DNA from 3 places in the Virgibacillus xinjiangensis genome. Region 1 is predicted to be linked to each of the others. Evidence: predicted binding sites of a transcription regulator. Region 1 holds the regulator's gene; each other region holds the start of a gene.
The links. Region 1 encodes LexA, which represses DNA repair genes until DNA is damaged. Its sites were predicted from a motif close to CGAACATATGTTCG; they were not measured.
Positions count from the first base shown of each region.

Region 2: a site for LexA is predicted at 2,046-2,059, ahead of ACFOGI_RS09055 (YolD-like family protein). Genes of this name have one in related genera too.
Region 3: a site for LexA is predicted at 2,048-2,061, ahead of uvrB (excinuclease ABC subunit UvrB). Genes of this name have one in related genera too.

Region 1 covers NZ_JBHRSA010000004.1:19,501-23,161, forward strand. The annotation lists gene ACFOGI_RS01040 (protein-glutamine gamma-glutamyltransferase) at 1-710, opposite strand, end outside; tRNA gene ACFOGI_RS01045 (tRNA-Gln) at 859-932, opposite strand; gene lexA (transcriptional repressor LexA) at 1,123-1,746, opposite strand; gene ACFOGI_RS01055 (YneB family resolvase-like protein) at 2,027-2,665, shown strand; gene ACFOGI_RS01060 (DUF896 domain-containing protein) at 2,761-2,994, shown strand; gene tkt (transketolase) at 3,108-3,661, shown strand, end outside.
Region 2 covers NZ_JBHRSA010000036.1:22,470-26,130, reverse strand. The annotation lists gene ACFOGI_RS09065 (tartrate dehydrogenase) at 1-676, opposite strand, end outside; gene ACFOGI_RS09060 (GntR family transcriptional regulator) at 868-1,530, opposite strand; gene ACFOGI_RS09055 (YolD-like family protein) at 1,689-2,018, opposite strand; gene ACFOGI_RS09050 (endonuclease I family protein) at 2,253-3,164, opposite strand; gene ACFOGI_RS09045 (S8 family peptidase) at 3,285-3,661, opposite strand, start outside.
Region 3 covers NZ_JBHRSA010000049.1:18,324-21,984, reverse strand. The annotation lists gene uvrB (excinuclease ABC subunit UvrB) at 1-1,981, opposite strand, end outside; gene ACFOGI_RS13730 (multicopper oxidase domain-containing protein) at 2,247-3,281, opposite strand.

The DNA of each region.
Region 1 (3,661 bases):
CCAAAAGAAGGCCTGGTAGCGGAACGCATTAAATACGCTGATCGCGTTCCACCTGGTCTTCGTTGTTGATTTAAAGATTGGATAATCCGTTCCCCGGTCGTAATCCCCATACCGTGCCCAAAGTACATGCCGTCTTCCAAAACTACTGCATTTTCTCCTCTCCACCAGTCCGTTTCGGGATGGAAATCGGGATTGTTGAAATAAACAACATCGCCTGGCAATATATATTCTGTCTGAATTCGTTGGATACCCAGATCTGTATCATGATGCCAGCTGTATAAATATAGCTGTTGAAAATATTGATTAAACAATCTTTCTCCGATGGACTCCAGTACAGCATGGTAATAGATGATCAATATAGCTGTAGCACATTCAAAGCCATACAAAGAGCTGTTTTTGTATATATCCAAGATACCATCAGCTGGCGAAACATCCTGTCTTAAACGGAACCCTCCAACATTTGTACGATGCCAAAAATCGGGGTTACAGCGGGAGTTTTTAAAGGTTTCAAATTTTGCTTCACTCTCATTCAGTGCTTTGGCACTCCTTATGATATTTTTGCGCAACTTTAATTCAAACTGTAATCCATCAATAGATTGGTAGGAATAAACGACAGGCTGGCTATGCATTTGGTTAAGAATCGTATGTTCAATGGGATCGGAAGCCCAATTGAATGCTGATTCAAAATCCAGTCCGGGCAGCTGTATCATGTCTCCACATCCCTAATGTTATAGTTGTGATTCCTTGCCAGTATATTCTCTGTTTAATGGGGTGTGCACGCGATATGAAAAATAAGGTACGACACTGTCCGGGTTTACTTGGCAGTGTTGTACCTTATTGGACCAACTATGGTGGGGGTGGCTGGTCTAGCTGGGCTTGAACCAGCGAATCAGGGATCAAAACCCGCTGCCTTACCGCTTGCCTATAGACCAATCAGCAGATTAAGTATGGGAAAGCGGCTCATGAATGGAAGTTCTTTTTAATTTGTATGTACCGCGAGGGGCATCTGCAAAACGAAGACAAAATTATATTGTATAGGAAATGTTTGCTCGAAATTAGCAGTCCAATTCTAGCATGTATATGGGCAAGGAACATTAAAAAAGCTGCCACATGGCAGCTTTTTTAATGGATATTCCTGTAGAGACCTATTACCTTTCCAAGTATCGTCACATTGTCATAGATGAGAGGTTCCATGGTAGCATTCTCCGGCTGAAGACGGATATGATCCTTCTCTTTGAAAAACCGTTTTACTGTCGCTTCATTCTCCTCGGTCATCGCTACCACTATATCACTGTTCTGAGCAGTGTTCTGCTGCTTTACGATGACCATGTCCCCATCAAGTATTCCAGCTTCTATCATACTTTCCCCATCAATTACTAGAATAAATAGATTATCATCCGTACCTGCAGTGGAATCAGGGAGAGGAATGAACTCTTCGATATTTTCCACGGCAGTTATAGGCAAGCCTGCTGTAACTTTACCTATGACTGGGGCATACCGAACTTCTTCTCTTGGAATATTGTTTTCCTCTTCCAGATTCAAGACTTCTATAGCACGCGGTTTTGTAGGATCCCTCCTGATGAAGCCCTTGCTCTCCAATCTGGATAAATGCCCGTGTACCGTGGAGCTGGAAGCCAGTCCGACTGCTTCAGCGATTTCTCGGACGGAAGGTGGATAACCTTTATCGCCGACTTGTTCTTTTATATAATCAAGGATCATTTGCTGCCTTTTTGAAAGCTTAGTCATCTATCAAACACCTCGCACATAGAATTTACTAGTGATAGTTTACCATTCGGTACTAGCTAATGCAAACGTTAGTTCGAAAAAACGGTTGACAGGACCGTATGTTCGTATTAACATGATTTGTATGCGAACAATAGTTCTTATATTTTAGTGGGAGGAATGCTGAATGTTTGGTAAAATAACAAAGACCGATGCATTTTATATAATTACTTTTATATTAATGTTGGGGTTTCTTTATTTTGCTATGATAACCAGCTGAGATTAACACAAGGGGTTTTGTCCAATGAAAGCTATCGTGTATTGTAGAGTAAGTACGAATAAAACCGAACAGGAAACATCACTCGCAAGGCAGAGGAAGGAACTTAATGATCTTGCTGTGAATTTCGGTTTTGAAGTGGTTGCCACCATAGAAGAACAGAAGAGCGGTTATGATATTGACCGGGACGGGGTATTTGAAATGCTGGATTATTTTACAGAAGGAAAAGCTGACTGTCTTCTAATACAGGATGAGACAAGGCTCGGCCGGGGAAATACCAAAATCGCTTTGTTCCATCAGCTGCAAAAACTCAAGGTTCCAGTTTATACCGCAATCCACGATGGAGAATTGGAACTTTCCGAGTCCGATTCCATGGTTCTCCAAATTGTAGGAATCGTAGAGGAATATCAACGTAAAATCCATAATACCAAAATTAAGAGAGGAATGAAAAAGGCGGTCAGCAACGGCTTCAACCCAGCAGATAACCTTTCCAACCGCAATAATGCCCCAGGCAGGGAGAGAGTCGATTTCCCAATAGAAGAAGTAGTACGGTTGAGACAGAATAAACTTACGTTTGAAGAAATTGCCAGGACCTTGAATAACTTGGGTTACCCTGTCTCGAAAGCGACGGTACACCGTAGATACAAGGAGTATCAAAATACTTGATAATGTCCATATGGAAAGATAAGATGAAGAGCAAGGACGAGACTGTCCCTGCTCTTTTAGTTTGTTGGACAGGACAGCCAAGGAGGTTATAGACCATGTTATCAAAAGGAAAAATTGAGCGGATCAATGAGCTTTCCAAAAAATCAAAGAAAGACGGATTGACGGAAACGGAAAAAGAGGAACAGAAACAGCTTCGGGAAGAATACTTGAAAAATGTCCGCAGGTCGTTTAAAAACCAGTTCAAATCGATGACAGTCATGGATCCTGATGGGAACGATGTAACTCCTCAAAAAGTAAGGGATCTTCAAGACAGGAATAAAAAGCACTAAATTTAATTTTACGTTTCCATAGGAGCAGAACTCAGACTTGTTATGTGAAATGTTTCATTATAGAATGTATATGTGACAAACTTATCAGACAGAAAGAGTAAAGGAGATTTTAAATGGCAAACGCAATTGAACAGAAATCAATCAACACCATTCGTACATTGTCGATCGACGCGATCGAGAATGCAAACTCCGGACACCCGGGTTTGCCTATGGGCGCTGCCCCAATGGCTTATACATTGTGGACAGACTTTATGAACCATAATCCTAAAAATTCCAAGTGGTTCAATAGAGACCGCTTTGTTTTATCTGCAGGCCATGGTTCCATGCTTCTATACAGCCTGCTTCACCTTTCGGGTTATAACGTGACAATGGATGATCTGAAGAATTTCCGTCAGTGGGATTCCAAAACACCAGGACATCCGGAAGTACATCATACCGACGGTGTGGAAGCAACTACAGGGCCACTTGGGCAAGGGATAGCAATGTCAGTTGGAATGGCTATGGCTGAAGCTCATCTAAGCGCAAAATTCAATAAAGATGACATCGATATGGTTGACCATTATACTTATGCAATTGTCAGTGACGGGGACTTGATGGAAGGGATCTCTCATGAAGCTGCATCTTTGGCTGGACATCTCGGCCTAGGGAAGCTGATTGCTCTTTATGA
Region 2 (3,661 bases), on a different contig from region 1:
CAAAGAATGCAGCCAAAGCATCAATATGTTGGGAGTCAGTTTGTATACTTGGATAATCTTTAGAAACTTCTTTAAAAATCTCGTCCCAAAACGGCATAGAATGGTAGATGCCATTTGACTTTGTAGCACTAGTTACATGTCCCCGCCTTTTAGCAGCCAACTCGAATGCAAACCGCATAGCCCGTTCCGTTCCTTTTCGAGAGAATATACTATTTTGAATGGCGATTTCATCTTCATCTCGGAAAATTCTACCGCCTACCGAACTATACTCTCCTTCACTATTCTCCCTAACCACCATTAAATCAAAGTCTTTTGGGTTAAGTAGATTAGATTGAACTCCACTAAGCATTTTAGCGGGACGTATATTAATCACCTGTTCAAACTCTCGACGAAGCTTAATCAGAAGTCCCCATAGTGAGATATGATCTGGGACCAACTTTACGTTTCCCACAGCACCTAGAAAAATGGAGTCGAATTCTTTTAATCTATCAATCCCATCCTCACCCATCATATCTCCATGCTCTAAGTAGTATTCACAGCTATAAGGAAACTCTGTGAAATCAAATTGTAACCCTCCATGAACGTCTGACACCGCTTTCAAAACATCGATAGCGGCAGGTACTACTTCTTTCCCTATCCCGTCTCCAGGTATAGATGCAATCTTTAAGTTTTTCATAGTGTATACCTCCTACTTATAATTGTTATTTCTATTAGTTGACGGTCGACTGACGACCTTGTAAAAATACTATAATTTAAATTCAGAAATTTATCAATACTTTTTATTATATTTTTATATCTTGCAATAAAAAAACTGCAATCCCTAAACTGGGTGCAGTTCTATTTGCTAATAATATATTTGAGACTACTTCATTCAAAATTATCCGGAAGAACTGATATTAAATGTTCTACATCCATTTCCAAATGCCGAATCATCTCGGCGGCTGCCTGCTCATGATCTCTAACTTTTATGAACTCAAATATTTTCCTGTGTTGATTTAATATAGTTTCTGCTCTACCTTCCCCCTGAAAATTTAATATTCGGAAATAATTTATCAAACCTTTTAAATCTTGCACTTGCTTTTGTAATCTCTCGTTTTCTGTTGAAGCAAGAATCAAACTATGAAACTTTTCATTCAAAGTAATTATTTTATTAGAGTCTTGTTCTTCCTTTATTGTTTTTTCAGTTTCGTTCAAAATTTTACTTATTTCCTCTAATTGGGCATCACTTGCAAATTTTGTAGTTAACCTTACAGCGAAGGACTCTAGCGCCATTCTACAATGGTAGATATCTTTCATATCTTTTAAAGTGGGTTCATAGACTACCATTTTTGAATTCTCAACAATTAAGAGTCCTTCTTTCTCAAGAATTCTTATTGCCTCTCTAATCGGACTTTTACTTACATTGTATTTCTTGGCTAAATAGGTCTCATTGATTCGATCACCTGGTTGATATTTACCGTCAAAGATCATTTGTTTAAGCATGTGATAAAATTGTATATAATATGGCTCTTGTTTTTTTAAATCACTCACCCTACCCCTCCTTACTTCACAATTTACACCTGTATTCTAACTATATATAGTATGTCAGAACTTAGCAAATTTATTATACAAGCAGATTCTTATAGCCGAACCTTCCCCTCCTTCTGATTATAGTAAGATTATGCCTTTGTTCGATATGCAACCACAGACTAGTCAATAAATATATCCATGATACTATCCAGAGGTATTACAGTTCGGTCCTCATCATTTAACTGGATCTGTTTATTCAGCGAATCAATCTTCAGCAGTTTACCTGCAATTGTCTCATAATCATGGTTAGCATAATATTTAATGTTAACCGTCAGGTTGCTATGTATCGCCAGCTGCAATTGAGCATTGATGTCCTGCATCTTCTGCTCATCTAGGATGGGCTTCTCCTTGTATTCCTTTTCTTCCCACATTTTATTTAACAGCTGAATATGCTCCGGCATCATTAACGAAGTCCACTTTTTGGTTCCACGATCGTTTAGTTGGCCCATTCTGCATCCACCTTTCTACTCTTAACAGGAACATTTGTTCTTATGTTATCATTAAGATTATTATGGTGCAAAGTTAATAATTAACAAGATATCCTTTTTAATACCTTTAAGATACCTTGCTAGCGAAAAGATATTTCAGAACAGTAAACTATGTATATTTTTTCTGTTACTACAAAATATATTCATTAAAAAAGGCCTCAGCGATAGACCCCTGAGGCAATTTACTATAGAACATTATATATTAAAGCATTTTATCATTTCCTTTGGAAAATCGATGAACGGGTTTCGGTTTCCTTGAATCTCATAAATAGCCTGGTTGCGATGTTTTTCATAGAGGTCAGGTGGGAAGTTCTGGTGCCAATCCAATAATAAATCCTTATCGATACCTTCCTTATAGGATGATTCTATCTCGTCAGGATACCTGATTAAAAAATACAACATCGCTCTCGCTACTGTTCCTTTACCACTTTCTGGTTCAAATAATCCCTCATCTGCCTTTCCGCATTTCTCCTCTATTCTCTTCGCCCTCATTTCTTCTGGTTCATAACCCTTAAAATCGTGGTATGGATAATTATTTCTTATGGAGTTACAAACAGGTTCACAAGTAAATAAGTGATGGAGATCTCCCCGCATTGGCTCTTGTCTATTGAACCAAGACTGTGGGACGGAATGCTCGCAATTATATTTGAAATTATTCTCAATTTGAGCCAACCTATCATCCATCAGATATTGGTCTTTATCAGTTATTTTTTCAAGCTCCTCTTTTCGTTTGATGGAAATGGCATAGTCCTCTTTGATCACTTCTTCCGCTTTCCTTCTTCTACCTGAGTAAACGCTGGTAAGATTACCATCAGGACGTAGATCAACCCAGGGATAAACATACTCGCTCGGGTCGTAACTCACCTTGTTTGTGTGGGTGTCCTGGAGAAGCTTACTTAATGTTTGAACCAGCTCATTATCATTAGAGTTTTCAAGGGTAATGTTTTTATAATATTGCTCGATCTTTTGCTTATCTGTTTCCTCATCATAATATTCTCTTTTGTCTTTCTGTATATTTTCTTGAGTTACTCTAAGCTGAGAAAGAATGATGTTGAGATGCTGAGGATTTTTGGTCGTGGGGGTCAATTTATCAGGAGATACATTCATACTCATTCCTCCTTCAAATAATAAAATTTGTAGCCTTTTATAGGAACATCAAAATTATAAGTGGCCTAAACCCTATGGAATGCAAGCCTAGACCACTCGAACAATTTTATTATTCTTTCCTTATTTAGCAGCTTTTTGAAAGCCGGTATAATTGGTAGCCATTTCTACCGCACTCCCTGCCTCAATATATCCCCAAACGTCATTGAGTACTGGCTGAGAAGTAGCCTTTAAAATGCTCTTGATATCATTTGGACTTAAGTCGGGGTTCGCTTCTAACATCTGTGCAACTACCCCAGCACATATAGGAGTTGCCATAGATGTTCCAGATAACTGTAGATAGTTTTCATCGACGACCTGCTCTGGCAGCTCATGTTCTACAGTAGAATCAGGCGCTAATAATGAAATAATATCTGTACCTGGGGCATAAATGTCCGGTTTAATAAAAGAGTCTACCGTTGGACCTCTGCTTGAATAGTCAGCGATATGATCGTCTGATC
Region 3 (3,661 bases), on a different contig from region 1:
AGGCTCCTGATTTAAGCTCCAGGATGATATCCCGCAGCTCTGCCGCTTTTTCAAAGTCCAGTGACTTCGCAGCTTCTTTCATCTCTTTCTCCATCTTTTCGATCACTTTCGTCTTCTCTTTGGCAGACAACTTGGTCAAGCTCGGTTTTTCTTTATATTCTTCCTGCTCTTCTGCAGCTACTGTTGCACGGATGACATCCCTGACATCCTTTTTGATGGTCGTAGGCGTAATACCATGCTTCTCATTATATTCCATCTGGATCTGTCTACGTCTGTTTGTTTCATCGATCGCTGCCTCCATAGACTGGGTGATTTTATCGGCATACATGATGACCTGCCCCTTTTCATTACGGGCGGCACGACCCATTGTCTGGATAAGCGATCGCTCTGAACGCAGGAAACCTTCCTTATCGGCATCCAGGATGGTGACCAGAGAAACTTCTGGTATATCCAGACCTTCCCTCAGCAGGTTGATTCCTATCAGAACATCATATTTTCCGACTCTCAGGTCGCGTATCAGTTCGATCCGTTCCAGTGTTTTCACTTCCGAATGGAGATATGCTACTTTTATACCGATTTCTTTCAGGTAATCTGTGAGATCTTCCGACATCTTCTTCGTCAGAGTCGTCACCAGTACACGTTCATTCCGCTCTGTCCGTGTATTGATTTCTTCAATCAGATTATCTATCTGACCTTCGATCGGGCGCACTTCCACTTTCGGATCCAATAGCCCGGTCGGACGAATGATTTGTTCCGTCATATCCGGTGAATGCTCCATTTCATATGGCCCCGGAGTAGCTGATACATACACCAACTGGTTGGTAGACTTCTCGAACTCTTCGAATTTCAGCGGACGGTTATCAAGCGCTGAAGGCAGTCGGAATCCATGATCAACTAGAACTTGTTTTCTTGCCTGGTCTCCGTTATACATTCCCCGAATCTGTGGAAGGGTAACATGCGACTCATCGATGATCGTCAACGAGTCTTCCGGGAAATAATCCAGCAGCGTATAAGGAGTCGCACCTGCTTCCCGCAGTGTCAAATGGCGGGAATAGTTTTCGATTCCCGAGCAGAATCCCATCTCATTCATCATTTCCAAATCATAATTCGTACGCTGCTCCAACCGTTGCGCCTCCAGCAGTTTATCATTGCTGCGCAATTCTTCGAGTCTTTCTTCCAGTTCTTTTTCTATGTTGGCAATGGCCAGTTTCATTTTTTCTTCACGGGTGACGAAGTGGGATGCCGGGAAAATGGCGATATGTTCCCTGTCACCGATAATTTCTCCTGTCAGTGCATCGACTTCACGGATCCGGTCGATTTCATCTCCAAAGAATTCTATACGGACACAATGCTCTTCACGGGAAGCGGGAATGATTTCTACCGAATCCCCCCGCACACGGAAGGTACCGCGTTTGAAATCGATATCGTTGCGGGCATACTGGATGTCTACCAGATCTCTTAATAGCTGGTCCCTGTCCTTTTCCATCCCCATTCGTAAAGAAAGCACTTGGCTCCCATATTCTTCAGGAGAACCCAAACCGTAAATGCACGATACACTGGCAACAATCAGGACATCATTCCGTTCAAACAAGGCAGAAGTAGCGGAGTGCCTCAGCTTGTCAATTTCATCATTGATGCTGGCATCTTTTTCGATGAATGTATCAGTGGAAGGAACATAAGCTTCCGGCTGATAATAATCATAATAGCTGACGAAATATTCCACCGCATTATTCGGGAAGAACTCTTTGAACTCACTGTACAACTGTCCGGCAAGTGTTTTATTATGGGCGATCACCAAGGTCGGACGGTTGATCTCTTTTACCACATTCGACATCGTAAAGGTCTTCCCGGTACCAGTGGCCCCAAGAAGTGTCTGATGCCGCTGCCCTGCAAGCACCCGTTCGGTGATTTCCCGGATGGCATTAGGCTGATCCCCTGATGGTTCATATTTGGAAACAAGCTCAAATTTATTTTCTTTCACTTGTAAGCCTCCGTTCTTTTGCTAACACTAGTTTATCATAGATAATAGTTTATTTTAACATACTTGCGAACGAACATTCGATAGTTGTGCTCCATGCAGCTATTAGCATGATACCCTTCCTGCGGGGTATGGAATCACTGGTTGCAAAATTCCCTTTAAAGAACAGGGAAAGACTATCGATTATGCACGAAGGATTTCTTGAGTCTGAAAACAGAGCAAAAAAGCCTCCAGCATTCTCAGCTGAAGGCTTTTCCAAAACAGTCCTTTATTCTGTTACTAGCAGTCTTCCCTTTGCCCCCTTTGCAGCGTGGTTGAATTGATGTGTAACAAAGTGGTAATCTCCTGCTTCCTTTACCGTAAATTCGGCAACTGCTCCACCACTAGCCGGAAGCATCAATGTTTGTAAACCTTCCATATGGTTGGCTGGATTTCCGTCAATATAGACATCATCAAAGATGGTGCCGATGACATGGAAGGAGCTGACTTCATTCGGTCCGACATTATTGATATAGAACCTGACCTTATCTCCTGCTTTGGCTGTAAGCGGCTCATCCTCAATGGAAGCGATCGTACCATTTGTGTTCAACTGACCTTCATGCAAAGCTTTCGTTGAAAATACGACTTGAGATGGAACATTGTTCATCATATCTTCGAGGTCATTATACTTATACCATTCATTTTGGATGATGACATATTCGTGATCTACTTCATCATCTGTCGGATACCCATCATCCGGCTGAACGATAATCACACCATGCATTCCATTGGCTATATGGGATAGGACTGGGTCAGTCCCGCAGTGATACATGAACACTCCCGGTTTGGAAGCCTGATAGACAAAGGTTCCTTCCTCATTCGGTTCCACATCAGCAAATCCTTTATCAGGGGCGGTATGAACGGCATGGAAATCCATGCTGTGCGGGATGGCCGGGTCTAGATTATCAAGCGTGAAATGGATCGTGTCCCCTTCTTTCACTACTACTAGCGGACCGGGCGCTTCTCCATTAAACGTCCAGGCTTTGTAATTGTTTCCTGGCTCAATTTCAATGTCAGTAATCTGGGAGGTCATTTTAATGTAGACATCCGACCCATCCCTTTCCATTTCTACCGGTATCGGCTCCTGGTTCAAATCTTGATGGGGAGCAATAACTTCTACCGCATCAGTCATCACTTCCTGTTTCTTTTCCGCTTTCACCTGTTCTTTCTGTTCATTTGAGTTGTCCAATTCCATAAATACAGATAGCATGACGGCGAGTGCGCCAAAACCTACGAGAGCACCGAAAACGATCTTTTTCAGCATTTTTCACCACTCCATGGTCATATGATAGATAAAAACCCTGACCACTCAACCGCCATACACTCTGTCGTTTGTTAAATTGAATGGTTGATTTTCATCTTCATCTATAGTATAAAGGTCCCAATTTTATCCACGTGTGATTTAACTCACTTATTCATGTTCAATTATGAACAATCTATGACAGCGGTTTCTTCTTCAAATTCTTCTCATTTCCCCGGTTGCAGACGACAAACAAATAATAGAAGAACAATTCTAAAGCAAAATGAGGCTGGGACAAAAATGTTTTATCCCAAGATAAACCCGAACCACCTGGAAATCTGATGAGCGGAGATACACCACTCCGGAAATACACTTCGCTTTCCGCGGGCGGCTGGTGAGCCACC